One region of the Streptomyces sp. NPDC059850 genome, then DNA from elsewhere that is predicted to be linked to it. Evidence: riboswitches for the same ligand, from Rfam matches in the RefSeq annotation. Region 1 holds a riboswitch; each other region holds the start of a gene.

The links. A riboswitch is a leader RNA that binds a small molecule or an ion and turns the genes downstream of it on or off. The one in region 1 is predicted to bind cobalamin.
Region 2: another riboswitch for cobalamin. It lies ahead of cobN (cobaltochelatase subunit CobN); the one in region 1 lies ahead of ACFV9T_RS37230 (ABC transporter substrate-binding protein).
Region 3: another riboswitch for cobalamin. It lies ahead of metE (5-methyltetrahydropteroyltriglutamate--homocysteine S-methyltransferase); the one in region 1 lies ahead of ACFV9T_RS37230 (ABC transporter substrate-binding protein).
Region 4: another riboswitch for cobalamin. It lies ahead of ACFV9T_RS16000 (ribonucleoside-diphosphate reductase subunit alpha); the one in region 1 lies ahead of ACFV9T_RS37230 (ABC transporter substrate-binding protein).

Annotation. Positions count from the first base shown of each region.
Region 1 is NZ_JBHWJI010000070.1:12,461-20,074, reverse strand. It holds gene ACFV9T_RS37255 (GNAT family N-acetyltransferase) at 1-355, opposite strand, end outside; gene ACFV9T_RS37250 (GTP-binding protein) at 475-1,695, opposite strand; gene rpmF (50S ribosomal protein L32) at 1,703-1,873, opposite strand; partial or broken gene ACFV9T_RS37240 (ABC transporter ATP-binding protein) at 1,945-2,647, opposite strand; gene ACFV9T_RS37235 (FecCD family ABC transporter permease) at 2,566-3,699, opposite strand; gene ACFV9T_RS37230 (ABC transporter substrate-binding protein) at 3,720-4,709, opposite strand; cobalamin riboswitch at 4,686-4,879, opposite strand; gene ACFV9T_RS37225 (copper chaperone PCu(A)C) at 4,939-5,457, opposite strand; gene ACFV9T_RS37220 (heavy metal translocating P-type ATPase) at 5,438-7,614, opposite strand, start outside.
Region 2 is NZ_JBHWJI010000019.1:69,838-77,451, forward strand. It holds gene ACFV9T_RS17980 (discoidin domain-containing protein) at 1-42, shown strand, start outside; gene ACFV9T_RS17985 (cobalt-precorrin-5B (C(1))-methyltransferase) at 561-1,712, opposite strand; gene ACFV9T_RS17990 (cobalt-precorrin-6A reductase) at 1,766-2,536, shown strand; gene ACFV9T_RS17995 (precorrin-2 C(20)-methyltransferase) at 2,538-4,073, opposite strand; gene ACFV9T_RS18000 (precorrin-8X methylmutase) at 4,070-4,732, opposite strand; gene cobG (precorrin-3B synthase) at 4,729-6,081, opposite strand; cobalamin riboswitch at 6,156-6,293, shown strand; gene cobN (cobaltochelatase subunit CobN) at 6,328-7,614, shown strand, end outside.
Region 3 is NZ_JBHWJI010000006.1:64,298-71,911, reverse strand. It holds gene ACFV9T_RS06950 (APC family permease) at 1-1,451, shown strand, start outside; gene ACFV9T_RS06945 (FG-GAP repeat domain-containing protein) at 1,519-2,220, opposite strand; gene ACFV9T_RS06940 (winged helix-turn-helix transcriptional regulator) at 2,380-2,763, shown strand; cobalamin riboswitch at 2,858-3,081, shown strand; gene metE (5-methyltetrahydropteroyltriglutamate--homocysteine S-methyltransferase) at 3,247-5,565, shown strand; gene ACFV9T_RS06930 (hypothetical protein) at 5,731-6,159, opposite strand; gene ACFV9T_RS06925 (ABC transporter permease) at 6,328-7,110, opposite strand; gene ACFV9T_RS06920 (ATP-binding cassette domain-containing protein) at 7,107-7,614, opposite strand, start outside.
Region 4 is NZ_JBHWJI010000016.1:158,137-165,750, forward strand. It holds gene ACFV9T_RS15995 (FGGY family carbohydrate kinase) at 92-1,561, shown strand; cobalamin riboswitch at 1,692-1,832, shown strand; gene ACFV9T_RS16000 (ribonucleoside-diphosphate reductase subunit alpha) at 1,959-4,355, shown strand; gene ACFV9T_RS16005 (ribonucleotide-diphosphate reductase subunit beta) at 4,373-5,404, shown strand; gene def (peptide deformylase) at 5,488-6,120, opposite strand; gene ACFV9T_RS16015 (tetratricopeptide repeat protein) at 6,256-7,242, opposite strand; gene ACFV9T_RS16020 (HD-GYP domain-containing protein) at 7,530-7,614, opposite strand, start outside.

The DNA of each region.
Region 1 (7,614 bases):
CGGCGTTGGTGTGCAGGTAGATGCTCTCGTAGCCGTCGGTCGCGGCGGCGAACTCGCACGCCTGGCGCACCATCGTCCGCGCCAGGCCGTGCCGTCGGTGCTCCGGTCGCACGTATACGCGGAGCAGCTGCGCGGTGGTTCCGGACGGGTAGCGCTCGGCGAGCCACCGCGGATGCGGCGGGTGGGCAGGCCCCGCCGAGCGCACGCAGGTCGTTCCCACGACCTCGTCGCCGTGCACGGCCACCAGCAGCAGGTGCCGGGGGTCTTCGAGGTAGGTCCCCGCGATGTCCACCACGTCGCGGTGCCACGCGGGGACGTAGCCGTAGCCGAACTCCCGGTAGAACGTGTCGAGCATGACGCGGCGCGCTCCGTCGGCGTCGGTGGTGGTGGCGGGGCGCACGGCGTAGGCGTGACGTGCGGAATCGGTCACGTGGGTCTCCTGCGGGGATGGTGGACACAGCGGCGTGGTGAGCTTCAGCGCACCGGTAGGGGTTCGGCCTCGTACGGACCATGCTCGTGGTCGCACGTCTCGTCGAGGCCGTAGGTCTCCCAGGCGGGGAAGGGGTCGTCCCAGGCCGACCAGTCCCGGGCGCCCAGCGCATGCTCCTCGTCGGTGAGAAGGCACGCGGACAGGGTGTGGTGCAGGGCGGAGGGACGCAGTCCGGTGCCGATGAAGACGAGTTCCTGGCCGTGCTCGGCGGTTTCACCGGTGTCGCTGTGGCCGTTCCGTGCTCCGGAGGGTTCGAACCGGGCGACGGCGCCTGCCTGCGACCACAGCCCGGTCACCCGGGGGCGGGTGGCCAGCCAGAAGAAGCCTTTGGAGCGCAGGATGCTGCCGTAGGCCCCGGTGTCCAGGTCGGTGGCGACGAAGTCCCACAGCCGGGTGGGGTGGAACGGCTTGGTGGCGCGGAAGACGGTGCTGGAGATGCCGTACTCCTCGGTCTCCGGCACATGGTCGCCGTTGAGCTCCCTCACCCAGCCGGGCGCCTGCTGGGCGCGTTCGAGGTCGAAGCGGCCGGTGCCGAGCAGGTCCGTGGGGGCGACCCGGCCGTGTACGGCGGGTACGAGACGGGCGGCCGGGTTGAGCCGCGACAGCGCCGCCGCCAGCCGTTCGGCCGTGTCCGGGGTGACCAGGTCGAGCTTGTTCAGGACGATGACATCGGCGAACTCGACCTGGTCCATGAGGAGATCGCTGACGGTGCGCTCGTCGTCCTCGTACTGGTCCAGTCCTCGTGCGGCCAGCTCGTCGCCGCCGTCCAGCTCCGGCAGGAAGTTCGCGGCGTCGACGACCGTGACCATGGTGTCGAGGCGCGCGACCTCGTCCAGCGTGGCGCCGTCGTCGCGGGGGAAGGCGAAGGTGGCGGCGACGGGCATGGGCTCGGAGATGCCGCTGGACTCGATGAGGAGATAGTCGAACCGTCCCTCTCCCGCGAGCCGGTCCACCTCCTCCAGCAAGTCGTCGCGCAGGGTGCAGCAGATGCAGCCGTTGGTCATCTCGACGAGGCGCTCTTCGGTGCGGGAGAGAGCCGCGTCGCCGTCGCGGACGAGTGCGGCGTCGATGTTCACCTCGCTCATGTCGTTGACGACGACGGCGACCCGCAGCCCGTCGCGGTTGGTGAGGAGGTGATTGAGGAGGGTGGTCTTGCCGGACCCCAGGAATCCCGACAAGACCGTCACCGGAAGCTGGCCCGCCATGGCGCGCTCAGCCCTCGGGGCGCAGCAGACCACGCCGGTAGGCGGGGGCGAGCCGTCGCGGCACCTGGTGTTCGCGGCCGTCGATGGTGATCGTCACCAGCTCCGGCGCGCTGGCCTTCCACTGCGCGCGGCGGTGGCGGGTGTTGCTCCGGGACATCTTCCGCTTGGGCACGGCCATGACGTAGGGGTCCTCTCCTGCTCGGCGTTGTCCCCGTAACCGTACATGAAAATGGGTACCGTTTTCATGTGTCAGGCCACTCGGCCCGATCGTCGGCTGCTTTCCGCCGGCAGGAAGGTCACCTGGGGTGCGCCGGTGCGCGGATGGACGGTGACCTCGCCCACCACGCCGTACACCTCGGACAGCAGCTTCGGGGTGAGTACCTCAACGGGCGTACCGGAGGCCGTGACCTCGCCGTCCCGCAGAACGTAGAGGCGGTCGCAGTAGTAGGCGGCGAGGTTGAGGTCGTGGAGGGCCACCAGCACCGTGGCGGGCAGCCGCCGCCAGCGTGGCCGCGTCCACCGACTCCAGGGCCGACTCGATCAGCCGGGCGTCCTCGGCGGTGTCGCCTTCGAGTAGCCGTTTGTGCGGGGTGCGGCCCATCGCCACCACCTCCCGCACCGTGAGGTCGAAGTCCGCCGCCGTCTCCTGGACCACGGCGGCCAGGGTTCGCGCCAGCCGCCGCACAGGCAGTGACCAGGCGTCGGCTCCGTCGACGCGGACGCACCCGGCGTCGGGGCGCAGGACGCGGTAGACGGCACGCAGCAGGCTGGACTTGCCGCTGCCGTTGGGACCGACCAGACCGATCACCTCACCGGGCCGGGCGGTCAGGGAGATGTCCCGTACCAGGTGGTGCGCACCGGCGGTGAGCGTCAGCCCCTCGACGGTGAGTTCGGCCCCGGTCGTCCCGCCCCCCGTTCGGTGTTCCGCCGGGCGTCCCGGCGCATCAGCCACAGGAAGAACGGTCCGCCGCACAGAGCCGTCAGGACGCCGACGGGGATTTCCATGGGCGCGGCGACCGTGCGGGCGGCGACGTCGGCCCAGACCAGGAACACCGCTCCGGCCAGCGCGGCCGTCGGCAGCAGCCGCCGGTGGTCGCCGCCGACGAAGACGCGCACGATGTGCGGCAGCATCAGCCCGACGAAGCCGATCGGCCCGGTTGCCGCCACCAGAACGCCCGTCACCAGGGACAGCAGGACGAACATCCGGGCGCGGAACCGCGCCACGTCCAGCCCCATCGTCGTAGCGGACTCCTCGCCCGCCAGCAGCAGGTTCAGCGACCGGGCCTGTACCAGCAGCGCGGCGATGCCCACGAGCAGCGCCGTGGTGGGCAGCCACAGCATGTCCCACCGGACGCCGCCCAGCCCGCCGAGCGTCCAGGTCAGCACTTCCCGTGCCTCGTTGCCCCGGTCCGCGGTGAGCAGCAGCAGATCCATCACCGCGGTGAGCACCGACGCGACCGCCACTCCCGACAGCACCAGCCGCACCGAGGTGATCCGCCCGCCCGCGCGGGCCGCGGTGTACACGAGCAGCAGGGTGAGCAGGGCCCCGGCGAACGCGGAGACCGACAGGGACACGGTGCCGAAGAGGCCGACACCGGAGACGATCACGACGACCGCGCCCAGGGACGCCCCGGAGGACACGCCCAGCAAATACGGCTCCGCGAGCGGGTTGCGCACCAGCGCCCGCATGGCGGTGCCCACCACCGCGAGCCCGGCGCCGGTCACCGCCCCGAGCAGCACCCGAGGGGCCCGTACGTCCAGCACGATCGTCTCGCGCGCCCGGGACCAGACCGGCTCCGACCAGTCGGCACCGAGACCGTGTCCCAGGATGCCCCACACCTCGGCGGGCGGCACCCGCACCGAACCGATCGCCAGCCCTGCGGTGAGGGACACCAGGAGCAGGACGACGAGGATCGCCAGGGCCAGCGGGTAGGCCGCCCGGCCCTGCGGATGGTGTCCTCGCTCGGTGGGCGGCGCGGGCGCGTCCTTGACCGGGGTCGTCACCGAGGACTTCACCGGGGCCGTCACCGGAACCGCTCGGGGTGCAGCCGTCGGGCGAGGTCCTCCACCGCGTACGGCGGGCGGACGCCGACCAGAGTGGCGGTCAGCGGCAGCACCACGAACCGCTTGTTCTTGATGGCGGGCACGTCGGCGAGGGCGGGCTGGGAGAGGAGGAACTTCTTCTTCTCCGCCACGCTGCCCGCGCCGCGATAGTCGTAGAGCGCGATGACCTCGGGCTTGCGGGCCACCACCTGTTCCCAGGACGCGTCCCCGAAGACCTCGTTCAGGTCGGCGAACACATTGCGTCCGCGCGCCAGCCGGATGATCTCGGTGCCCAGGCTCTTGCCACCGGCGGTGAACGCCGCCTTGTCGCCGCTGTCGTACACGAACACCGGCACTGGCGGTGCGTCCTTCACCGCCTCGGTGGTCCTGCCGATGCGTCCCTGGAGATCGGCCACCAGCCGGTCGGCCCGCTCCGATACGCCGAAGATGGTGCCGATGGCGCGGATCTCGTCGTAGGTGTCCCGCATCGACACCCGCTTCATGCCGCAGTACTCGCGGTTGAGGTAGGTGTCGATGCCCGCGTCGGCGAACGCCTCGCGGGACCGGCCCGCGTTCTTGGCGAAGGCGCTGCCGCAGCCGCCGTAGACGAAGTCCGGCTCGGCCTCCAGGACATTCTCGAAGGACGGCTCCTTCGCGGCCCGCTCCGGTATGGACGCGAAGTCCTTCTCGTACCGGGGCAGGACGGCCGAGTCGGGGAAGGCGGTGCCGACCATCCGGTCCTTCAGTCCGAGGGCCAGCATCAGTTCGGCCGGGTGCTGGTGGATGGTGACGGCGCGGGACGGCGGCTTGTCGTGGACAGGGCGAGGGCCAGGACCGCACCGCGCCCGGTACGGCGGGGCGGCCGGGCCGGGGGAGAGGCCGGAGGAGAGAAGGAAGACGCAGCGTGCCGTCGTACACGTAAAGCCTCCTGGGGAGTCCGCGCTCCTCGGAACGGGCCCGCGACAGGCCAGTGTCCTGACTCCCGGATCGACGTTCCCCCGGCCTTCCCGCGCTCGTGCGCAGTGGCCTCTTCGAAGGGTTCCACTCCCCGGTCACAGTGGCGGGACCGTGCCGGATTCGCACCGGCTTCCTGTATCCCGTCGCGGTGATGACCGGGCGATCCTACTTTTCCTTGAGTGACGGATAAAGGGCGCACGTCCAGATCTCCCGCGGCTCCACGGCGCTGCGGACGAACCACACTCACGGCTCGATGAGATGAGAGCGCATCGCCTCGGCCCCCACTCGGCCGCGGCCGGTGAACCACAGGTTGAAGGACACCCTCTCGCCCGGCTTCATCATCGGCGGGTCGAGGACCGCGACATGGACGCCTCCCCGTTTCATCCGCAGTGTGCTGTGCGCGGGGATGGCCACCTTCTTCGCCCACCGGACGGCGCCCGGCCGCCTCTTGTCGGGCTCGCGCAGCATGGAGACGCCCAGCTCCGGGGAGTCGGCGAAGACCAGGGTGTCGTCCCGGTCCCCGACGTTGCGGATCTCGAAGTACGCGGCGGCCACGTGCCCGGGGGACTGGATGATCCGGCCGGCGCTGACCTCGATCCGCGGGACGGGCACTCCCGCCGCCCCGGTCGCCGTGTAGCCGGTGAGCAGGGCCAGGGCCAGCGCGCAGCCGCCCACCGGAACCAGGGCCGCCCGCGCTCCCCGGGCCACCGCGTCTCTCAGACGGCGCAGCGGCGGGGTGCGGTCATCGGTCGCTGAGGACATCGTTCTTCCTTCTCGTACGGCCGTGCTCGGTGTCCGCCGAGTCATGGGGCGCGAGGGGAGCGGGCGGTGTGCCGGTCCGCCGCCCGCCCGGGGCGTAGGCCCGCAGCCGCAGGCTGTTGGTGACGACCAGGACCGAACTCGCGGACATGGCCGCGGCCGCGACCATGGGGTTGAGCCAGCCGGTCGCGGCCAGCGGGACGGTGACCACGTTGTAGCCGAAAGCCCAGACGAGGTTGGCGCGGATGGTGCTCAGGGTGCGCCGGGTGAGCCGGATGGCGTCGACGACGGCCAGCATGTCCTCCCGTACGAGGGTGATGTCGGCGGCGCCGATCGCGGCGTCGGTGCCACCGCCCATGGCCATGCCGAGATCGGCGGTGGCGAGCGCGGCGGCGTCGTTGACTCCGTCGCCGATCACCGCGACGCACCGGCCCTCGGCGCGCAGCGCGGCGACGATCCGCTCCTTGCCCTCCGGAGTCACTCCGGAGTGGACCTTCCCGATGCCCGCTTGCTCGGCCATCGCCTGGGCGGGGGCCGCCCCGTCACCGGTCACCAACACCGGCTCGATGCCCAGCGCGCGCATCGCCGCCACCGCCTCGCGGCTGGTGGGCCGCAAGGTGTCACCGACGGCGAGCAGCCCGACCGGGCGGTCGTCGATCTCCACGATGACGGCGGTGTGCGCGGCGCGTTCGGCGGCATCCCGTGCCTCGCGCAGTGCGTCCGGCAGAGGCTCCGACGGACGCGGGCGGCGTACGCGCACACGGCGGCCCTCGACGTGGCCGGACACGCCCTCTCCGGGCTGGGCCCGGAACTCCGTCACCTCCGGCAGACCGGTGTCATCGGCCGCGTCGCGGCGGGCCGCCGCCACCACCGCGCGGCCGATGGGGTGTTCGGAGCCCTGCTCCACGGCCGCGGCCAGCCGGAGCAGATCCTTCTCCTCCGGCCCGTCCTCCGCCACCGCCACGTCGGCCAGGGACATGCGGCCGGTGGTGAGCGTGCCGGTCTTGTCGAGTACGGCGGTGTCCACGCGGCGCAGTCGCTCCAGCGCCTCCGGGCCGCGGACGAGGACGCCGAGCTGCGCTCCTCGCCCGCTGGCCACCAGGAACGCGGTCGGTGTGGCCAGTCCCAGTGCGCAGGGGCAGGCCACGACGAGGACGGCCACGGACGCGGTGACGGCCGACTCACCTGCCGCACCCGCGCCGAGCCAGAAGCTCAGCACCGTGGCGGCGATGGCCACGATCACCGGTACGAAGACGCCCGCCACCCGGTCGGCGAGCCGCTGCATCCGGGCCTTGCCCGCCTGCGCCTCGGTCACCAGCCGTGTGATGCGGGCGAGCTGGGTGTCGGCACCGACCGCCGTGGCCCGTACGACCAGCAGACCGCCGGAGTTGACGGCCCCGCCGACGACGGCCGTGCCGGGGGTCACCTCGACCGGCACGCTCTCGCCGGTGACCAGGGACAGGTCCAGCGCCGATCCGCCCTCGACGACCACCCCGTCCGTGGCCACCTTCTCGCCGGGGCGCACCACGAACTCCTGCCCCGTGGTGAGCGCGGACACCGGGATGCGGCGATTGCCGCCGGATTCCCGCAACTCCACGTCCTTGGCACCCAGTTCGGCGAGCGCCCGCAGCGCCGAACCGCTCCGGTGCCGGGCCCGCGCCTCCAGATGCCGTCCGAGGAGGACGAACAGCGGGACGGCGACCGCCGCCTCCAGATAGATGTGAGGCACACCGTCGTCGGCCGAGGGCAGCAGGCTGAACGGCATCCGCATGCCCGGCACGCCAGCGCCACCCCAGAGCAGCGCGTACGCGGACCACGCGTAGGAGGCCAGGACACCGAGGGACACCAGGGTGTCCATGGTGGCCGCCGCGTGCCGCAGGCCGCGCAACGCCCGCTGGTGGAAGGGCCACGCGCCCCAGGTCGCGACCGGAGTGGCAAGGATGAAACACACCTGCTGCCACCGGTCGAACTGCCAGGCGGGAACCATCGAGAGCACCATCACCGGCACTGCCAGCACCGCGGTGAAGATGAGCCGTTCGACGTCACCGGCGGCTTCGCGGTCCTGCCCATCGGACCCGTCCGTGGAATCCACGGAAAGATCCCCGTCGGTGGTTCCGGGGGCGGGGGCCGGGAGCTCGGCCGTGTATCCGGCCCGTTCGA
Region 2 (7,614 bases), on a different contig from region 1:
GTACCGGTCCGCGAAGGGCTGGTGCGGTTCTCCGTGCTGTGACGCCGCACGTGGCGGACCGGATTCATGTATTACCTCACGTACACCGGCTACGACCGACGTACTGGATGTACTTCGGGGGTCGAACATCTTCTGGGCCACCTCGAAGGACCTGATCCACTGGGAGGCCGTCGGTAACGACGACCCGGTGGCGAAGCCCTCGCACCCCTGGGAGGGGTCCCTGATCGAACCGGGACCGCCGCCGCTGCTCACCGGCGACGGACACATCCTGCTGGTCTACAACGGCCGCGCGGCGCGCGAGGGGCGCGTTCTGTGTTCCGGCGGGGGACCGTTCCGCGTGGCGTGTGTTGGGGGCGCGTGGGGTGCCGGGTGGGGCGCCGCGTCGCGTGGCCGTGCGGGGCCCGCGTCCGGCCATGCACCCCCTCCGGCGCCGGGGCGCTGCGGTCCGTGTCACGTGGGTGCCGAGCCTGTGGCGTCTCGCGTCCCATGGCGGGGCAGGGCTTGACCCGCGCAAGGGACGCTGCCGCGTCGCGGCATACGCGCCCCCACCGCGGGAGGCGTCAGGTGTCTCGTGGGCCGCGCGGGGCAGCGCGGCCCACGACCGTGCCTGCTCGGTCTATGCAGATCACGTCGACCGCCACCGGCGCCCCGCGCAGCACGTCCAGGGCCGTGGCGCGGGCAGCGGTCGCGACCAGGTCGCCCAGGGGGACGTCTTGGGCGGCGCACAGGTGCAGGGCTTCCAGACCGGTGTTGGCCGTCGTCACCGCTGCCGCCAGGGCGTCGTCCGCGCCGCCGTGGCGGGCCAGGTCGGCCAGGTAGGCCTTGTCGACCTGGGAGCGGGAGGAGTGGAGGTCGAGGTGGCCCGCGGCGAGTTTGGAGAGCTTGGCGAAGCCGCCCGCGACCGTCAGGCGGTCCACCGGGTGGCGGCGCAGGTACTTGAGGACGGCGCCCGCGAAGTCGCCCATGTCCAGCAGGGCGTCCTGCGGCAGCCCGTGTTCGGCCACCGCCACCTTCTCGGAGGTCGAGCCCGTACATCCCGCCACGTGCCGCCGCCCCGCCGCCCGCGCCACGTCCACGCCGCGCCGGATGCTGTCGATCCAGGCGGAGCAGGAGTACGGCACCACGACGCCGGTCGTGCCGAGGATGGACAGGCCGCCGAGGATGCCCAGCCGGGGGTTCCACGTGCTGCGGGCGATCTCCTCGCCGTGGTCCACCGAGACCTCGATCTCGACATCGCCGCCCTCACCGTGGCGGGCGGCGACCTCGGCGATGTGGTCGCTCATCAGCTGGCGCGGCACGGGGTTGATGGCCGGTTCGCCCACCGCGAGCGGCAGTCCTGGCCGGGTGACGGTGCCGACGCCGGGGCCCGCCCGGAACACCACGCCACTGCCCGGCGGCAGGGCGCGCACGGTCGCCCGTACCAGCGCGCCGTGGGTCACGTCGGGATCGTCCCCGGCGTCCTTCACGACGGCGGCCATGGCCCGGTCGGCGCCCAGCTCCTCGGCCGCCAGGGCGAACGCGGGCCGCTGGCCCTTCGGCAGCGCGATGGTCACGGGGTCGGGGAAGTCGCCGCTGAGCAGCGCGGTGTACGCGGCCGTCGTCGCGGCCGTCGCACACGCCCCGGTGGTCCACCCGGGCCGCAGCCCGGTGCGCTCCAGCTGGGCCCCGCGACCCCCGCTCACGCCGCTCACCCCGGTCTCCGCGTCAGCCATGGGCCACCCGCCGCGCATACGATGACGGGCGCACGGACGACGAAAGGCAGCCGATGAACAGCGCACCCGTGCGCCATGTGCTCATCCTGGGCGGCACCACCGAGGCCCGCCGCCTCGCCGCGGAGCTGGACGGCGACCCCGCCCTGCGCGTCACCAGTTCCCTCGCGGGCCGGGTCGCCGCACCGCGACTGCCCGCCGGGCAGGTGCGGATCGGCGGGTTCGGGGGCCCCGAGGGCATGGCCCGCTGGCTGCGCGAGCACCAGGTGGACGCGCTCATCGACGCCACCCATCCTTTCGCCGACACGATCAGTCACAACGCGGCCCGAGCGGCCGCCGCCGTCCATGTTCCCCTGCTCGCCCTGCGCCGCCCCGGCTGGGTGGCGGGCCCCGGCGACCACTGGCATCCGGCGGCTTCGCTGGACGAGGCCGCGCGGCTGCTGCCGGAGCTGGGGGAGCGGGTCTTCCTCACCACGGGCCGCATGGGGCTGGCCGCCTTCGCCCACCTCACCGACCCGTGGTTCCTGGTCCGCTCGGTCGACGCCCCGCAGCCGCCGCTGCCGCCGCGCATGGAGGTGATCCTCGACCGGGGCCCGTTCACCCTCGATGGCGAGAGCGCCCTGCTGCGCCGCCACCGCGTCGACGTCCTGGTCACCAAGGACAGCGGCGCCGGGGCCACGGCCCCCAAGCTGGCCGCGGCCCGCGCCGCCGGAATCCCGGTGGTCGTCGTCCAGCGCCCGCCCGCCCCGGAGGGCGTCCCGGTGGCCCGGACCCCTACCGAGGCCATCGCCTGGCTCCGTACGACCCGTACGACCGCACGCCCCTGAGTCACACCTCGGGGTAGCGGCGCGGGGTCCAGACGATGTCGGTGCCGTCGCCTCGGCGGACCGTACGGGTCTGGGAGGAGCCGATCAGGAGGATCGTGCGCATGTCCACCTCGGCCGGGTCGAGGTCGGCCAGGCGGATGACGCGGACGGATTCCTCGGGGCCGCCGACATCACGGCCCAGGACGACCGGGGTGTCCGGCGAGCGGTGTTCCAGGAGGAGATCGCGGGCCTTGCCGACCTGCCAGATCCGGCTGCGGGAGCCAGGGTTGTAGAGGGCGAGGACCAGATCGGCGGCGGCCGCGGCCCGCAGGCGTTCGGCGATGACCTCCCAGGGCTTGAGCCGGTCGGACAGGGAAACGACGGCGTAGTCGTGACCGAGCGGCGCGCCCGCGCGGGCGGCGGCGGCGTGGGCCGCGGTCATGCCGGGCAGCACCCGGACCGGGACATCGCGGTACGGGTCCTCGGACGCGGCCTCCAGCACGGCCGTGGCCATGGCGAACACGCCGGGGTCGCCCGAGGAGACCACGGCGACACGCCGACCGCGCCGGGCCAGGTCGAGGGCGAACTCGGCGCGTTCGGCCTCGACCTTGTTGTCGGAGGGGTGGCGCCGCTGGCCGGGGCGTACGGGGACCCGGTCCAGGTAGGTGGTGTAGCCGACCAGGTCCTCGGCGGCGGCCAGTTCACCTCGGGCCTCGGGGGTGAGCCACAGCGGACCGGCCGGGCCGAGGCCCACCACGACGACCTCGCCCGCGCGCCCGGCCCCGGAGACATCGGGAGCGTCCGGCGCGTCGATACGGCTCGGCAGCACCGCCACCGAGAAGTAGGGCACGGACGACGGATCGACCTCGCCCAGCGACCCGGTGCGCTCCGCGCTCATCGTGGCGCGCTCCACGTACCGCGCGTCGGCGAGCCGCCCCGAACGCTCCAGGGCGCGCCGTACGGTCGGGAAGGTGCGGCCTAGCTTCATGACCGCCGCCGCGTCGGTCGTCGCGAGGCGCGCCGTCAGCTCCTCCTCGGGCAGCGTGCCCGGGAGGACCGTCAGCACTTCCTCGCCCTCCACCAGCGGCGCGCCGAGCCGGGCGGCCGCCGCGCTGACCGAGGTGACGCCGGGGATCACCTCGGTCGGGTAGCGGTCGGCGAGCCGCTTGTGCATGTGCATGTACGAGCCGTAGAAGAGCGGGTCGCCCTCGGCCAGCACCGCGACCGTGCGCCCCGCGTCCAGGTGCGCGGCGAGCCGCGCCGCCGCCTCCGCGTAGAACTCCTCCATCGCGCCCCGGTAGCCGCCCGGATGGTCGGTGCCCTCCGTGGTGACCGGGTAGACCAGCCGCTCTTCGATGTGGTCGGGCCGCAGATGCCGCTCGGCGATGGAGCGGGCGATGCTGCGGCCGTGCCGGGCGCTGTGGTACGCCACGACATCGGCCCCGGCGATGACCTCGACCGCCCGTACCGTCATCAGGGAAGGGTCACCGGGCCCGAGGCCCACGCCGTACAGCCGGCCCTTCGCCGCGGGCGTCGCCTCTCGCTGCTGCTCGCTCACTCTTCCTCGCTCGCTATCGCGTTGATCGCGGCCGCGGCGATGGCGCTGCCGCCGCGTCGGCCGCGCACCACCAGATGGTGGGGCGCCGCCGGGTGTCCGGCCAGCGCCTCCTTGGACTCGGCGGCGCCGATGAACCCGACCGGTACGCCGATGACGGCGGCCGGGCGCGGCGCGCCCTGCTCGATCATCTCCAGCAGCCGGAACAGCGCGGTGGGCGCGTTGCCGACCGCCACGACCGAACCCTCCAGCCGGTCCCGCCACAGCTCCAGCGCGGCTGCGCTGCGCGTCGTCCCCATGCGCCGCGCCAACTCCGGTACGGCCGGGTCGGACAGCGTGCACACCACGTCGTTGTCGGCGGGCAGCCGCTTGCGGGTGACGCCGCTGGCGACCATCTGGGCGTCGCAGAGCACGGGCGCCCCGGCGCGCAGCGCCTCCCGGGCGCGGGCGACCACCTCGGGGGTGTACGCGAGGTCCTTGACCAGGTCGACCATGCCGCACGCGTGGATCATCCGCACCACGACCTGGCTGACGTCGGCGGGGAGGCCGCCCAGGTCCGCCTCGGCGCGGATGGTGGCAAAGGAGGCGCGGTAGATGGCCGCCCCGTCCTTCTCGTAGTCGAACACGGTGTCCTCGATGTCCTCGATCATGTCGTTGATCATGCTGTTCCGCGGGCCGCCGCCACGGCGTCGGCCAGTTGCTCCGCTGCCACGTCCATCACGCCGCCGCCGGTCACCCCGTCCGGCTCGCGCGTGTCGCGCACGGTGAGCCGGTAGTCCGTAGCGGACGTGGCCAGCGCGTCCACCCAGTGGCCGCCGGGGTGGCCGCAGCGCCGCTCGCAGCCGGAGAAGTACACCGGCGGCGCGCCGGGGGAGCGGGGAGTGCCCGCCACCGCGCGTGTCGCGTGGGCGCGCACATCGGCCAGGGACTTGGCGCAGCCCGGCCGCCCCGTGCACGCGCCGACCCCGGCCCACGGGGAATCCGGCTCGGTCACCAGCCCCGCGTCGGTCACTTCACGCGCCGCGGCCGCCGCGCTGTCCGCCGTGAACCCCGGGAGCACCACGCCGCGCCAGGGTGTCACACGCAGCTCACCCGACCCGCCCCGGGAGGCGAGCGCGGCGAGCAGCCGCCACTGTGCGGCGCGGACCCGGCCGAGCGGCACCAGGACGGACACGGCACACCGCCCGTCCGGCCCGGACACGACGCCCGGCGCGGGCGGTGTGCCGGGCGCGTCGCTCGGCCGCTCATGTCCGATTCGCGCGGCTTCGACGCCCTCGTCCGCGAGTCGCGCCGCCAAGCCGTCGACGGTCACGGCGTGTTGCGCGGGCAGGTCGCGCACCCGCCACGCCCGCGTGCCGCTCGCCCGGGCCAGGAACTCCACGGCGGCCAGCGCGGCGGCGCGCGGCACATCCCGCGCCCGCACCTCCAACGCGACCCCGTCAGCCCCGGAGCCCACCCGCAGTACGGCTCCGCCGTCCCCCGTTGCGATCAATGTCACATCCGCGCTCAGCGCGGCCACATCGCCCCGGCCGTCGTCCATCGCGAACAGGAAACGGCCCGACAAGCCGGACAGTTCTTCCCACGCGCCACCGCACAGCGCGGCGTCCAACTCCCGCGTCCACGCCGTGACATCGCCGTATCCGGCGCCGTCGAGCCCGCTCAGCGGGGACGCCACGATGTTGCGCACCCGGTCGTACCGCTCGGAGGGGAGCAGTCCGGCGTCCCGCAGCCCGGCCGCCAGTTCGCCACCGCAGGTCGCCGCCAGGCCGCGGAGCTGGAGATTTCCGCGCGAGGTGAGGTCCAGCCCGCCGTCCCCCAGCTCCTCGCTCACCCGCGCCAGCGCCTGCGCCTGACGCACCGTCAGCAGGCCGCCCGGTGTCCGGACGCGCGCCAGGGACCCGTCGTCCGCGGAGTGCAGCCGCAGCGCGCCGGGGCAGGCGTCATCGCGTCCGCGCTCCCGGCGTGGGGGCGCTTCATCCGCAGGTGGGACGGTTGTCGGGGGGAGGGACATGGCGGCGAGCATACCGACGTTTCGTCGGCCCTCACCGTCCCGTGCCAGGTCAGGAACGCCTACTATGCTCTGCGGCGGGCCGTCTGGCCCGCCGGACGCTTAAGACGGCGTTTAGGGGAGGAAACCGGTGCGAATCCGGTGCGGTCCCGCCACTGTGAGCACGGCCAGCCCGCCGTGCGAGCCAGGAACTCCCGCCGTCTTCACAACCCGCCCGGGGCGCGGACCCCGAGGAAGGCGCGCTGAGCCATGATCCTTCTGCTGTCGACGTCCGACACCGACCTGCTCAGTGCCCGCGCGGCCACGGGCCCGGTGCCATACCGCCTCGCCAACCCGGCGCGGCTCGCGCTCGACGAGCTGCCCGGCCTCCTCGACGGTGCCGAACTCGTCGTCGTACGGCTCCTCGGTGGCGTCCGCGCCTGGGAGGAAGGCCTCGCAACCCTGCTCGCGGGCGACCTCCCCGTCGTCGTGCTCACCGGTGAACAGGCCCCTGACGCCCAGCTCATGGAGGCGTCCACGGTCCCCGTGGGCATCGCCGCCGAGGCGCACGCCTACCTCGCCCACGGCGGACCCGCCAACCTGGAGCAGCTGGCCCGGTTCCTCTCCGACACCGTGCTGCTCACCGGCCACGGCTTCGAGCCGCCCGCCCCCGCCCCCACCTGGGGTCCGCTGGAGCGCACCGCGCGCGAGGACGTCACCGGACCGACCATCGCCGTGCTCTACTACCGGGCCCACCACATGAGCGGCAACACCGCCTTCGTGGAAGCCCTGTGCCAGGCCGTGGAGGACGCCGGGGCGCGCCCGCTGCCGCTGTATGTCGCCTCCCTCCGGGCCCCGGAACCCGAGCTGATCGAGGCCCTCGGCGCGGCCGACGCCGTCGTCACCACCGTGCTCGCCGCGGGCGGCACCCGCCCCGCCGAGGCGTCGGCGGGCGGCGACGACGAGTCGTGGGACGCGGGCGCGCTCGCCGGGCTCGACGTCCCCGTACTCCAGGCGCTGTGCCTGACCTCGTCCCGCAGCGCGTGGGAGGAGAACGACGAGGGCCTGTCCCCGCTGGACGCCGCGACCCAGGTCGCCGTCCCGGAGTTCGACGGACGGCTCATCACCGTCCCGTTCTCCTTCAAGGAGGTCGACGAGGACGGCCTGCCCGTCTACGCTCCCGACCCCGAGCGCGCCGTGCGTGTCGCCGGAATCGCGGTACGACACGCCCGGCTCCGCCACATACCGGCGGCCGACAAGCGCCTCGCGCTCGTCCTGTCCGCCTACCCCACCAAGCACTCCCGGATCGGCAACGCGGTCGGCCTCGACACCCCCGCCAGCGCCGTCGCCCTGCTGCGCCGGCTGCGCGCCGAGGGGTACGACCTCGGCCCCGAGGAGGGCCCCGGATCGCTTCCGGGCCTGGTCTCCGGCGTCGGCGACGAGCTGATCTACGCCCTCATCGAGGCGGGCGGCCACGACCAGGACTGGCTCACCGAGGAGCAGCTGGCCAAGAACCCGGTCCGGGTCCCCGCCGCCGACTACCGCCGCTGGTACGCC
Region 3 (7,614 bases), on a different contig from region 1:
TGGGTCTGGTCGCCCTGCTCGGCGCCGTCTTCCTCAAGGGGTTCACCGAGGCCATCGGCGTGGCAGTGGCCCTGGTCGGGGTGTATCTGGCGCTCAACGCGGTCGTGGTGGTCGTCGGGCTGTGGCATGTGGCCACCGCCTCCCATGTGGTCACCGACTGGTCGCAGGCGCTGACCGCCCAGCACGGCAATCCCCTGATCATGGTCGGTCTGGCGCTGGTGGTCTTCCCCAAGCTCGCCCTCGGCCTGTCCGGCTTCGAGACCGGCGTGGCGGTCATGCCGCATGTGAAGGGCGACCCCGGCGACACCGAGGAGCGGCCCACCGGCCGGATCCGGGACACCCGCAAGCTGCTCACCACCGCTGCGGTGATCATGAGTGGCTTCCTGATCTGCACCAGCTTCATCACCACCCTGCTCATACCGCAGGACGCGTTCAAGCCGGGCGGCCCGGCCAATGGACGTGCGCTGGCCTATCTCGCCCACGACTACCTGGGCTCGGCGCTCGGCACCCTCTACGACGCCGCCACCATCGGCATCCTGTGGTTCGCGGGCGCCTCCGCCATGGCCGGGCTGCTCAACCTCATGCCGCGCTATCTGCCCCGTTACGGCATGGCACCGCACTGGGCCCGCGCGGTCCGCCCCATGGTGCTCATCTTCACCCTGATCGGGTTCCTGGTGACCTGGATCTTCGACGCCGACGTGGACGCCCAGGGCGGCGCCTACGCCACCGGCGTACTGGTCCTGATGACGTCCGCCGCCGTCGCCGTCACCATCGCCGCCCGCCGCGCCCGGCAGCGCGGCTGGACCATCGCCTTCGGGGCCATCTCCGTGGTCTTCCTCTACACCACGGCGGTCAACGTCGTGGAACGCCCCGACGGCGTCAAGATCGGCGCGTGTTTCATCGCGGGCATCATCGCGGTGTCCCTGCTCTCCCGGCTCGCCCGCGCCTTCGAGCTGCGGGTCACCGACATGGAGCTGGACACCATGGCCGAGCGCTTCGTCCGGGACAGCGCCACCCGCCGGATACGGTTCATCGCCAACGAGCCCGACCACCGCGACGTGGGCGAGTACCGCGACAAGACCCAGCAGATCCGGGCCGACAACGACATCCCGGCGGAAGAGGACCTCATCTTCGTCGAGGTCACCGTCCGCGACCCCTCCGACTTCGAATCCGCGGTACGGGTACGGGGCGAGGTGCTGCACGGCCGCTACCGCGTCCTGACCCTCGACGGCTCCAGCATCCCCAACTCGCTGGCCGCCCTGCTGCTGCACGTACGGGACGAGACCGGGTGCAGGCCGCACATCTACTTCGAGTGGACCGAGGGCAGCCCCTTCGCCCAGTTCCTGCGGTTCTTCCTGTTCGGCCAGGGCGAGGTCGCCCCCGTCACCCGCGAAGTCCTCCGCGAGGCCGAACCCGACCGGGCGCGCAGGCCGCACGTCCACGTCGGCTGAGCGGTGAAAGAACGCGCACCGGGCGCCGCGGTGTCCTGAGACATGCCGCGGCGCCCGGTGGCGATGGTCAGGAGCAGGGCTTGTAGAACTGCTTCCAGCCGTCGGTGGGCATGGCCGGGGGCTCGGCCCACGACCCGGCCTCGCCGTACTTCTGGAACGCCTCGTAGTCGAAGTCCGCGAGGCCGCCGCCCGGCTTCGAGAGCCGTACGTCGCGGTCCATCTGCCCGTCGCCGCCGTTGTTCCGGATCGCGAGGTCCGGGTAGGCGTCGTCGTTGTACCGGGCGATGGTGAGCTGCCTGGCCTCGCCGTGGTCGCCGATGTCGGAGTGCTCGGCGTCGGCGGACCGCAGGTTCGTCCGGTCCAGCGGGCCGGGACGGTACTCCGCGAGGCGGGCCGTCGAGGGGTCGTCGCCGCCGGACGGCTCGACGATGTTGACGACCATGTCCAGCGTGCCGTCGTGTCGGAAGTCGGCGACCGCGGCGGTCGCGATCTCACCCTTCTTGGCGCCGAGAAGGTCCTTGACGGGGAGCTTCTTGCCGAACGAGCCGTTCTTGGCGCCCCACTGGACCGTCATCTCGGTGCCGGTGTGCCCGGGGTTGGTGATCTTGTCCGGGTAGGTGTCGCCGTCGAGGTCACCGAGCAGCGTGGTCGCGTCGGCCAGGCACGGGGCCGACGGCTCGGCCGCCCCGGCCTGGTAACCGGCGAAGGTCAGGCTCAGGGCGGCGGCCGCGAGCGGCACGGCGATCAAACGTGAGCGCTTCCGAAGCATTGATGAACACCTTTCAGTTGCTGACGCACCGTGAGATGCCTGCGCTTGCACGGAAGTTCACCCACGAACACCGCGTTATCCGAATGTGATATTCCACCGATGCCGCCGTAGCGACAGCACTCTCTTGCGGTGACTGGGAAACCGTAGGAGAGTGCCCTGATGGTGACCAAACAACAGCTCAACGGCCTGCCCGAGGACGCGGACCTGAGGCGCGCGGACTCCCTGGCGCGCGAGATCTTCTCGGACGTGGCCAACAAGTGGGCACTCCTGATCATCGAGGCGATCGGCGAGCGCACCCTGCGCTTCAGCGAGCTGCGGAACGAGGTCGAGGGCGTCAGCCACAAGATGCTCACCCAGAACCTGCGCATGCTGGAGCGCAACGGCCTGGTCGACCGGAAGGTGTACCCCACCGTGCCGCCGCGGGTCGAGTACACCCTCACCGAGCCGGGCCGGGCCCTGCGCACCACGGTCGACGCCCTGTGCGGCTGGACCCACCAGTACCTCGACCGCATCGAGGACGCGCGCCAGCGCTTCGGCGCCTGACGGAGCGGGCCGCGTCGGCGAGGTGGCCCAGAGGGTGGCCCACCTCACCATCCGGATGGCGGACGGCCCTCTTCCCTCCCGCGCCCCACCCCGTAGGCTGGCCGGTGCAGCTGGTTCGCCCCGTCCGCCAGGCGGGACGCGTCGCAAGAGGGAACCCGGTGGGAATCCGGGACTGCCCCGCAGCGGTGAGCGGGAACGACCGCCGTCATGTGCACTGGGCCCGGCGACATCGGGCCTGGGAAGCGACGGCCAGTAGGTGTCCTCCCCCGGAGGACGTGCCCGCGAGTCCGAAGACCTGCCAGTGGCCCGCGTACGAACCACTCGTGCGCGGCATCTCGGTGACCTCGAGGGCGGGTCGGCGTACCTACCAGGCGGATGACCGCGCTGTGCCGCGCGGGGTCGTCTTCCGCCGGGTTCCGTCACCCTTCGCGCTCTCGTCCCGTCGCCGGGATCTCAGGGATTCATCTCGCGAAGGAGATCTCCGTGACCAGCAAGACCGCGGCCGCGGCAGCACGGGCCACCGTGTACGGCTACCCCCGCCAGGGCCGGAACCGGGAACTGAAGAAGGCGATCGAGGGCTACTGGAAGGGCCGCGTCACCGCCGACGCCCTCCGCGCCACCGCCGCCGAACTGCGCGCCACCAACTGGCGGCAGCTCTCCGGGGCGGGCGTCCACGAGGTGCCCACCGGCGACTTCTCGTACTACGACCATGTCCTCGACACCACCGTCATGGTCGGCGCGATCCCCACCCGGCACCGCGCCGCCGTCGAGGCCGACGCCCTGGACGGCTACTTCGCCATGGCGCGCGGCACCCAGGACGTGGCGCCGCTGGAGATGACGAAGTGGTTCGACACCAACTACCACTACCTGGTGCCCGAGCTGGGCCCGGACACGGTGTTCTCGGCCGACTCCACGAAGCAGGTGGCGGAGCTGAAGGAGGCCCTGGCCCTGGGCCTGACCGCCCGGCCCGTCCTGGTCGGCCCGGTCACCTACCTGCTGCTCGCCAAGCCCGCCCCCGGGGTGGCCGCGGACTTCGACCCGCTCACCCTGCTCGACCGGCTGCTGCCGGTGTACGCGGAGGTGCTGGCCGACCTGCGCGCGGCGGGCGCCGCGTGGGTGCAGCTGGACGAGCCCGCCCTCGTCCAGGACCGCACCCCGGCCGAGCTGAACGCCGCAGAGCGCGCGTACCGCGACCTCGGCGCGCTCGCCGACCGGCCGAAGCTGCTCGTGGCCACCTACTTCGACCGGCTCGGCGACGCCCTGCCGGTGCTGGCCAAGGCCCCGGTCGACGGGCTCGCGCTGGACTTCACCGAGGCGGCGGCCGCCAACCTGGACGCGCTGGCCGCCGTCGGCGGACTGTCCGGCAAGCGCCTGGTGGCGGGCGTGGTCAACGGCCGCAACATCTGGGTCAACGACCTGGAGAAGTCCCTGTCGACGCTGGGCACCCTGCTGGGTCTTGCCGACCGGGTCGACGTGGCCGCCTCCTGCTCCCTCCTCCACGTGCCGCTCGACGCGGCGGCCGAGCGGGACATCGAGCCGCAGATCCTGCGCTGGCTGGCCTTCGCGAAGCAGAAGACCGCCGAGATCGTCGCCCTCGCCAAGGGCCTCGCCCGGGGCACCGACGCCATCGCCGGTGAACTCGCCACCAACCGGGCCGCGCTGGCCTCCCGCGCCGACTCGCCGATCACCCACGATCCGGCGGTACGGGCCCGCGCCGCCGCGGTCACGGACGCCGACACCCGCCGCTCCCAGCCGTACGGGGAGCGCAGCGCGGCCCAGCGCGCCCACCTCGGCCTGCCGCTGCTGCCGACGACCACCATCGGCTCCTTCCCGCAGACCGGCGAGCTGCGCGCCGCCCGCGCCGACCTGCGGACCGGGCGGATCGACACGGCCGGGTACGAGGAGCGGATCAAGGCCGAGATCCAGGAGGTGGTCACCTTCCAGGAGAAGGCCGGACTGGACGTCCTGGTGCACGGCGAGGCCGAGCGCAACGACATGGTCCAGTACTTCGCCGAACAGCTCACCGGCTACCTGGCCACCCAGCACGGCTGGGTGCAGTCCTACGGCACCCGCTACGTCCGCCCGCCGGTGCTGGCCGGGGACATCTCCCGGCCCGAGCCGATGACGGTGCGCTGGACGGCGTACGCCCAGTCCCTGACCTCACGGCCGGTCAAGGGCATGCTCACGGGTCCGGTCACCATGCTGGCCTGGTCCTTCGTCCGCGACGACCAGCCACTCGGTGAGACGGCACGCCAGGTCGCCCTGGCTCTGCGCGACGAGGTGGGCGACCTGGAGGCGTCCGGAAGCTCGGTGATCCAGGTGGACGAGCCCGCGCTGCGCGAGACCCTTCCGCTGCGCGCCGCCGACCGCGCGGCGTATCTGGCGTGGGCCACCGAGGCCTTCCGGCTCAGCACCACCGGGGTGCGTCCGGCCACGCAGATCCACACCCATATGTGCTACGCCGAGTTCGGGGACATCGTCCAGGCCATCGACGACCTCGACGCCGATGTCATCAGCCTGGAAGCGGCCCGCTCCCATATGCAGGTGGCGCGCGAACTGGCCGCCCACGGCTACCCGCGCGAGGCCGGGCCGGGCGTCTACGACATCCACTCCCCACGCGTGCCGAGCGCCGAGGAGGCGTCCGAACTGCTGCGCGCCGGGCTCGATGCCATTCCCGCCGAGCGGCTGTGGGTCAACCCCGACTGCGGCCTGAAGACCCGCGGCTGGCCCGAGACCCGCGCCTCGCTGGAGAACCTGGTGGCCGCCGCCCGCACGGTCCGCGGCGAGCTGTCCGGGTCCTGACCCGGACACACACCCTACGGGCCGGGGCGCCTCGCGCACCCCGGCCCGTTTCCTGCCCCGGCCCCCGGTCGGGACAGGCGCGCGGCCTCACTTCCGCGCCGCACTTAGGTTTACCTAACTTTTTCTCGCGGCACAACACCCGCCACGGGGAGTCGCGCTCGTGGCTCAGCCACGCGCGGTGGCGGCTCGCAGCGCGCCGTACTGCAGCGCCGCGAAGCCCGCCACCACGGCAGCCTGCAGCGGTATCCACACGGTCCCGGCGGTGGACGGCGACAGCCACAGCGCGAGCGCCGCGACGCTGAGCACCGCCCACGCCACGTTCGCCTCCACCACACACCGCACCGCGAGGACCGGCGGGTGCCGCCGGGACGCGAGGAAGCCGACGCCCGCCGCGTACACGAGCAGGAACACTCCCCCGCATGCGAGCAGTGCCCGGTCGACGCCGAGCAGATCGCGGAGAGGCCCCGAGGCGGCCAGGTAGGCGAGGGCGTTGGCGCCGGTGACGGCGGCGTCGAGGGCCAGGAAGCGGCGCAGCCAGAGGCGGGCCGCGGGGGCGTCGGCGGGTGCGGTACGGCCCACGTGGGTTGCGGACATGGCAATCAACCTCCGTCAGGGGAAGGGGCGTTGGTCAACGCCGGGCCCCGAGCCGGAGTGCGCCGACTCGGGGCCCCACGACCCTCACCTTGCCGCCACCCGCGCGGACGGTCGATTACCTCGCGGGTAAGGGCCGTCGGCCGGAGCCGGGGTGGAAGGACCGGGCTCTCAGCGCTTGGTGGTGCTGTTGAACAGCGAGCGCGACCAGAGGTAGCCGACCAGGGTGATCCCGGCGCACCAGGCGAGCGAGATCCAGCCGCTGTCGCCGATCGCGGAGCCGGAGAGCAGGCCGCGCAGGGTCTCGGTCATCGGTGTGAACGGCTGGTACTCGGCGAACCAGCGCAGGCCCGGTGACATCGAGTCGGCCGGGACGAACGCCGAGCCGAGGAACGGCAGGAACTGGACCAGCAGCGGCTTGTTGCTCGCCGATTCGACGGTCTTGGAGATCAGGCCGAGCGCGGCCGACAGCCAGGTCACCGCGAAGGCGATGGCCGCGAGGAGACCGGTGGCGGCCAGCCACTCCAGCCAGGTCGCGTCCGACCGGAAGCCGACGGCGAGTGCCACGCCCACGACCAGGACGGCGCACACCATGGTCTGGATGACGCTGCCGATGACATGCCCCGTCATGAACGACGAGCGGGTGATGCTCATGGTGCGGAAGCGGTTGATGATGCCCTCGGTCATGTCGGAGCACACCGCGATCGAGGTCGACATCGAACCGGCGGCCACCCCCATGATGATGATGCCGGGCGTCAGATAGGTCAGATACGCGTCCCGGTCGCCGCCCATCCCGGCGCCGATCGAGTCGCCGAAGGCGTAGACGAACAGCAGCAGCATCAGGATCGGCGTCATGGCGCTGCCGAACCCCACGGCCGGGTAGCGGATCGCGTGCTTGAGGTTGCGCCGCAGCATCGTCATCGAGTCGTGCACGGCGTAGGTGAGGGTGCTCATCGCAGGGTCTCCTTGACGGAAAGCGGGGTGGCGGCGGCGCCGTCGCCGGTCAGGGCGAGGAACACGTCGTCCAGGTCGGGGGTGTGCACGGAGAAGTCGGCGGCCCGGATCCCGGCGGCGTCCAGCCGGTCGAGCAGGGCGCGCAGCGCGTCGATGCCGCCGTCGCCCGCCACGCGCAGGGCGAGGTTCTCCTCGTCGCGGGCGGCGCCGGGGAAGGCGGCGGCCGCGCGCTCGTACTCGGCGGGTTCGGTGAACCGCAGCCGGACGTGGCTGCCGGGGATCCGCGCCTTCAGCTCGTCGGCGGAGCCCTCGGCGACGATCCGGCCGCCGTCCAGCACGGCGATCCGGTCGGCCAGCTGGTCGGCCTCCTCCAGGTACTGGGTGGTGAGGAAGACCGTGGTGCCGCCCGCGACCAGCGAGCGCACCATCTCCCACATGGTGCGGCGGCTGCGGGGGTCGAGCCCGGTCGTCGGCTCGTCCAGGAAGATCACCTGCGGGTCTCCG
Region 4 (7,614 bases), on a different contig from region 1:
AGTGCCTGGACCATTGCCTCATCACGTCTCTGATGTTAAATCTAGCATCGCTGATGTGAGGGGACACCGAGGTTCCGGAGGGCAGCAGGCCATGCGCGCGATCATCGGAGTGGATGTCGGCACCTCGGTCACCAAGGCCGTGGCCTTCGGTCGCGACGGGGTCGCCCTCGCCTCCGCCGCCCGCCCCAGCCGACTGGACCGGCTGCCCGGCGGCCGGGTCGAACAGGACCTGGAGGACGTGCTCCGCACGGTCGCCGAGGTGGTGCGCGAGGTCGCCGCCGCGCTCCCCGCGCCACCCGCCGCGCTCGCGCTCACCGGCCAGGGCGACGGGCTGTGGCTGCGCGACGAGGCGGGCCGGGCGGTGCGTCCGCCGATCTCCTGGCTGGACGGCCGGGGAGGGGAGACCGTCGCCCGCTGGCGCGCCGACGGCACGCTCACCGCCCTCTACGCCCTCACCGGCTCCGGACTGTTCCCCGGCTGCCACGCCCCGCTGCTGCGCTGGCTGGCCGAGCACGAACCGGCGGCGCTGGAGCGGGCGTCGGTCGCGGGGTACTGCGTGGACGCGGTGGCCCAGCGGCTGACCGGTGTCATCACCGTGGACGCCTCGGACGCCTCCCTCCCGTTCCTCGACGTCACCACCCGTACGTATGTGCCCGCCGCTCTGGAGCTGTGCGGGCTGGGCGACCACGCCCGGCTGCTGCCGCCGCCCGCCGCGCCCGGCACCGTCCTCGCGCTGGACGACGAAGGCGCCCGGCTGACCGGGCTGCCGCCCGGACTGCCCGTCGTCTCCGGCCCGTACGACCTTCCGGCGTGCGCCATCGGCAGCGGGGTGCGGGACGTGGGCGACGGGCTGCTCATCGTCGGCACCACGCTGGCCTGTCAGGTGCTCACCGACCGCGCCGTGGTGGACCCGGCCGCCGATCCGGCCGGAATGTGGCTGTGCGTCCCGGATCAGGACCGCTGGCTGCGCGCGATGCCCGCGATGGTCGGCACCGCCGCGCTGCGCTGGGTGCTCGATCTCACAGGGACGACCACGGCCGAGCTGGACACCCTGCTCGGCCAGAGCCCGCCGGGCGCGGGCGGCGTGACCGCACTGCCCTTCCTGTCCGGCGCCGGGGAACGCGCCCCCTTCGTGGAGCCCGCCGCCCAGGGCCGGTTGGACGGCCTCGGCCTCGGCACCAGCCGCGCCGACGCCGTACGGGCCGTCTGCGAGGCCGTCGCCTACGCGGCCCGCCACTGCCTGGAGGCGGCCGGGCTCTCGGGGCGGCTCGCGCTGTGCGGCGGGGGCGTGCGCTCCGCCGCGTGGACGGAGATTTTCGCGGATGTCATTGGTCACCCCGCGGCCGTCCCGGACGAGCCGGAAGTCGGCGCGCGCGGCGCGGCGGCGGTCGCCTGGCGGTCCCTCGGCGACCCCGTGGACGCCCCGCACTGGCGCTCCGCGTCCCGTACCGTCGAGCCCCGGGCGGAGCTTCGCGGCGCGTACGAGGACGGCTACGCGGGCTACCGCGACCGCCTCGCCCGTGCCCTGGACGAATGGCGGACGAGCGGCCCGGCGAGCTAGTTTTCCCTGGGATTCCGGCGGGATTCCGGCAGGCTTCCAGGGGGCTTCCGGCGCGGCCAAAGCCTGACGCGACTAGCACATCTATGCGAATCCACCCAGCTGACGACACAACATCTGGGGGCGCGTGCGCAGCGCGACACAAGATGTATGCTCGTGCTCGCTGTCGCCGCAGGGGAATCCGGTGGGAATCCGGAACTGTCCCGCAACGGTGTACGTGTGCGCTTTTGCGCACCCGTGAGTCCGATGACCTGCCGACGGCCGTCTGCATACGTCCGGGCCTCGTGGGTTGGGTCGATGGACGCTGCGCGGTGTGCCCTGAAGCGGAATCGGCATGCCCGTAAGCGGCCATCGCGCACCGCCCTCGCAGGCCCCCAGCCGAGCGAGGGAGAACACTTCAGTGACCATCGCGCCCGCCGATCCGGTTTCAGAGGCAGCGGACTCTATGGCAGCGGCCGACGCGCCCGGGACCGCCCTGCTGCGGACCCTGACCGCGCTCACCGCCGACCTGCCCGCCACCGACCCCGGCAGGGTCGCGGCCGCCGCCCTGCGCGGCCGCCACTCCGGTTCGGACGAGGCGGAGTTGCGCTCCCTGGCGACCGAGGCGGCGGCCGGGCTCATCGGCGAGGAGCCGGAGTACTCCAAGCTCGCCGCGCGGCTGCTGACCCGCGCGATCGCCGACGAGGCGGCCGGGCAGGGCGCGGAATCCTTCTCGGCCTCCGTCGCCGTGGGCCACCGCGAGGGCCTGATCGCCGACTCCACCGCCGAGTTCGTCACCACCCACGCCACCCGGCTGGACGCGCTGGTCGACCAGGCGCTGGCCGACGGCGCGGACGACCGCTTCGGCTACTTCGGGCTGCGCACCCTGCACAGCCGCTATCTGCTGCGCCACCCGATCACCCGTCAGGTGATCGAGACCCCGCAGCACTTCCTGCTGCGGGTGGCCTGCGGGCTCGCCGAGGACCCGTCCGAGCGGGCGCTGGGCGACGTCGCCGAGCTGTACCGGATGACCAGCACGCTGTCGTACCTGCCCAGCTCCCCCACGCTGTTCAACTCCGGCACCCGGCACCCGCAGATGTCGTCCTGCTATCTGCTGGACTCGCCGCTGGACGAGCTGGACTCGATCTACAACCGCTACCACCAGGTCGCGCGCCTCTCGAAGCACGCGGGCGGCATCGGTCTGTCGTACTCCCGCATCCGCGCCCGCGGTTCGCTGATCCGCGGCACCAACGGGCACTCCAACGGCATCGTGCCGTTCCTGCGCACGCTCGACGCCTCCGTGGCCGCCGTCAACCAGGGCGGCCGTCGCAAGGGCGCGGCCTGTGTCTATCTGGAGACCTGGCACGCGGACCTGGAGGAGTTCCTGGAGCTGCGGGACAACACGGGCGAAGAGGCCCGCCGCACCCACAACCTCAACATCGCGCACTGGATCCCGGACGAGTTCATGCGCCGGGTCGAGGCGGACGCCGACTGGTCGCTGTTCTCCCCGGCGGACGCGCCCGAACTGGTCGACCTGTGGGGCGACGAGTTCGACGCCGCGTACCGGAAGGCCGAGGCCGAGGGGCGGGCGCTCAAGCAGGTCCCGGCGCGCCAGCTGTACTCCCGGATGATGCGCACCCTCGCGCAGACCGGCAACGGCTGGATGACGTTCAAGGACGCCGCCAACCGCACCGCCAACCAGACTGCCGAGCCGGGCAAGGTCGTCCACTCCTCCAACCTGTGCACCGAGATCCTGGAGGTCACCAACGACGGCGAGACCGCCGTCTGCAACCTCGGCTCGGTCAACCTCGCCCAGCACCTTGGCGAGGACGGGGAGATGGACTGGGAGCGTCTTGACCGCACCGTCCGCACCGCCGTGACCTTCCTCGACCGCGTGGTGGACATCAACTTCTACCCGACGGAGGAGGCCGGGGCCTCCAACTCCCGCTGGCGTCCGGTCGGGCTCGGTCTGATGGGCCTCCAGGACGTCTTCTTCCGCCTGCGGCTGCCGTTCGACTCGCCCGAGGCGAAGGCGCTCTCCACGCGGATCTCCGAGCGCATCATGCTCGCCGCGTACGAGGCGTCCTGCGACCTCGCCGAGCGCCACGGCCCGCACCCGGCGTGGGCCGAGACCCGCACCGCGCGCGGCGTCCTCCACCCGGACCACTACGCTGACGCGCAGGCCACCTGGCCCGAGCGCTGGGAGGCGCTGCGGCAGCGGATGACGGTGACCGGCATGCGGAACTCGCTGCTGCTGGCGATCGCGCCGACCGCCACCATCGCCTCCATCGCGGGCGTGTACGAGTGCATCGAGCCGCAGGTCTCCAACCTGTTCAAGCGCGAAACGCTCAGCGGTGAGTTCCTCCAGGTCAACAACTACCTGGTGAACGACCTGAAGAAGCTCGGCGTCTGGGACGCCCAGACCCGTGACGCGCTGCGCGAGGCCAACGGCTCGGTCCAGGACCTGTCCTGGGTCCCGCAGGACGTCCGCGACCTGTACCGCACCGCGTGGGAGGTCCCGCAGCGCGCCCTGATCGACATGGCGGCGGCCCGTACGCCGTACCTCGACCAGAGCCAGTCGCTGAACCTCTTCATGGCCGCGCCGACCATCGGCAAGCTCAGCTCGATGTACGCGTACGCCTGGAAGCGCGGCATCAAGACCACGTACTACCTGCGCTCCCGCCCGGCGACCCGGATCGCCCAGAGCGCCCGCGGTGGCGCCGCCACGGCCGCCGTCCCCACCCAGCAGACGCCCGCCGAGGCCGACGCGGTCGCCTGCTCCCTGGAAAACCCCGAGTCCTGCGAGGCCTGCCAGTAATGCCCACCGCATCCGAGATGACCACCGCGAACACCGCGCCGGACAGCACCAAGAACCTGCTCGACCCCGGGTTCGAGCTGACCCTGCGGCCGATGCGGTACCCGCAGTTCTACGACCGCTACCGGGACGCGATCAAGAACACCTGGACCGTGGAAGAGGTCGACCTCCACTCGGACGTCGCCGACCTCGCCAAGCTCTCCCCCGGTGAGCAGCACATGATCAGCCGACTGGTGGCGTTCTTCGCGACCGGCGACTCGATCGTGTCCAACAACCTGGTGCTGACGCTCTACAAGCACATCAACTCCCCCGAAGCGCGGCTGTACCTGTCGCGGCAGCTCTTCGAGGAGGCCGTGCACGTCCAGTTCTATCTGACCCTGCTGGACACCTACCTGCCCGACCCGGACGACCGGGCGGCGTCCTTCGCGGCGGTCGAGAACATCCCCTCCATCCGCGAGAAGGCGGAGTTCTGCTTCCGCTGGATGGACTCGGTGGAGAAGATCGACCGCCTGGAGTCCAAGGCCGACCGGCGCCGCTTCCTGCTCAACCTGATCTGCTTCGCGGCGTGCATCGAGGGCCTGTTCTTCTACGGCGCCTTCGCCTACGTCTACTGGTTCCGCTCGCGCGGCCTCCTGCACGGCCTGGCGACCGGCACCAACTGGGTCTTCCGCGACGAGTCCATGCACATGGAGTTCGCCTTCTCGGTCGTGGACACCGTCCGCGAGGAAGAGCCCGACCTCTTCGACGACGAGCTGGAGCAGCAGGTCATCGACATGCTGAAGGAGGCCGTCGAGGCGGAGCTCCAGTTCGCCCACGACCTGTGCGGCGACGGCCTGCCCGGTATGAACACCGCGTCGATGCGCGAGTACCTGCAGTGCGTGGCCGACCAGCGCCTGAAGCGCCTCGGCTTCCCGGCGGTCTTCGGCTCCGAGAACCCGTTCTCCTTCATGGAGCTGCAGGACGTCCAGGAGCTGACCAACTTCTTCGAACGCCGCGCCTCGGCCTACCAGGTGGCGGTCGAAGGCTCGGTCTCCTTCGACGACGACTTCTGAGCCTCTGCGTCTCGCGAACACAGAACAGGGCCGGACTCCCCGAGAGGGGGTCCGGCCCTGTGCCGTGCTGTACGGAGGTGCGCTCAGTCGTTCGGGACCGTCTCGTAGCGGGCGGTGCCCTCTGCCATCTGCCGGAGCACGTCCTTGCGGTCGCGCTTGGAGAGGCGGTCGATGTAGAGGTAGCCGTGGAGGTGGTCGGTCTCGTGCTGGAGGCAGCGGGCGAAGTAGCCGGTGCCGCGAACCGCGATCGGGTTGCCCTCGGCGTCCTGGCCGCGGACCACCGCGTAGTCCGGGCGGGCCAGCTCGCAGTAGGCGGTGGGGACCGACAGGCAGCCCTCGTTGGAGTCGTCGAGGACGCGGCGGTCGGCGGGCAGCTCCTCCACGACCGGGTTGCAGACCACGCCGACGTGGCGTACGCCCTCGTCGTCCAGGCAGTCGTAGACGAAGACCTTCAGGTCGACGCCGATCTGGTTGGCGGCCAGGCCGACGCCCTCCGCCGCGCGCTGGCTGGCGAACATGTCGTCGATCAGCGCCGCGAGCTTGTCGTCGAAGGCGGTGACGTCCTGGCACTCCTTGTGGAGCACCGGATTGCCGACGACGGTGATCGGGCGGGCGGTGCCGCGCTCGCGGTACGCCCGCTCGCGCTCCTCGCAGTCCTCCGTGTCCACGACGAACTCGTCGTCCACCTGCTGCTTCGTGGTCCCTTGCTGCGACATCGTCCGCCGTACGCCTTCCTTCAACCCTGATGCGTCGCCCTACAGGGTACGGCCCGCCCGGAGGGCCGGGGGATCAGCGGCCCTTCCGGGGCCTTTCCGGGGCCTTCCGGCGCCTTTCCGGGGCTTTGCGGGCGTTCAGCAGACCTCTTCCAGGTCCCGCCACTCCCGGGTGTCCGGGCTGTCGGCGACCCAGCCGTCCAGCAGCCCCCGCACCAGCCCGCTGGGCGCCGCGATGCCGCATTCGCGCTCGGCGACCCACAGGGAGCCCGAGCCCGCCGTACGGTGCCCCAGCGGGCCGGGGTGGCCGGGCTCGCTGTGGTCATGGGGGTCCAGGTGCTCGCCCTCGCCCTCGTCGCTCGGCATGCGGCTCTCCGAACAGGAACGGCACAGCAGCCGCACCGACGACGACCAGTCCTCGGCGGCGAAGCCCGCGTCCGCCGCGAGCCGCTCCAGGGCGTCCCGGTCGGCCTCGGTGGCCGCCTCCAGCAGCACCACCCAGGTCGGTACCGGCGACGGCGCCCACAGCTCGATCTCGTCGAAGACGGGGTAGGCCGGGCCCGCGGAGGTCACCCGCTCACCGTGCGGGACGCCGTCGTGCAGCACCACCTCGCCCCAGCGCCGCCCGGAGGACGGCAGCGGGATCGACAGCACCTCGATGCGGGCCGGGTCCAGGCGGCGGCCCCACACCACCTCGGCCTCGCCCTCGGGCGACAGCCGCACCGCCGCGCTGCCCAGCTCCATACCGAGCGGCTCACCGGACGCGGAGGCCTCGCCGGGCACCTTCAGCCCGTACGCCTGCCAGGCGCGGCGGGCCAGCGGCCAGTCCTGGAGGGCGGTCGCGGCGATGCCCACGTTCCACCAGTCGGGGGCGCCCGCCTCGCGGTCCAGCAGCGCGACCGCGCGCAGCCCGGCGGCCCGGGCCTGCTCCCAGTCGTGCCGGAACTTGTGCAGCAGCGCGAGGTTGAACCAGGACTCCGACAACCACGGCTCCAGGTCGGCGGCGCGGGTCAGCAGCGCGCCCGCGTCCTCGTACCGGCCGTCGCCGATGAGCGTGAACGCACGGTCCGTGGCCTGCCGCCATGAGGCGGACGGCCGGTGCCGTACCTTGCCGAAGATCTTCACGATTCCCGCCTGCCGGTATCGAAGTAGTCCCGTACCAGAGCCTTACGCGGACGGCGTCGCCCTCCCTGGAAGACAACCTGCCACACATCCGCGGACATCTCAGCCCAGCCCCTCACCCTTCGGCCGGGAGACGATGCCCACCTCACCTCCTTGCCACCGGCCATCGGCCCGACACCCCTCTCTCGCATCCAACCATGCCTCTTGGGAGACCCGCTCATTACCCGCGAGTTCCTAGTTACTCACCGAGTTGCCCGCCCTGTTCCCCGGCGGATTACTCACCGGATTCCTCACCGGGGGCGGTCGTACGCCGGGCGGGACAGCACCGTCGCCAGCGCTTCGACCACCGCCGGATCGAAATCCCGCGCGGTGGCC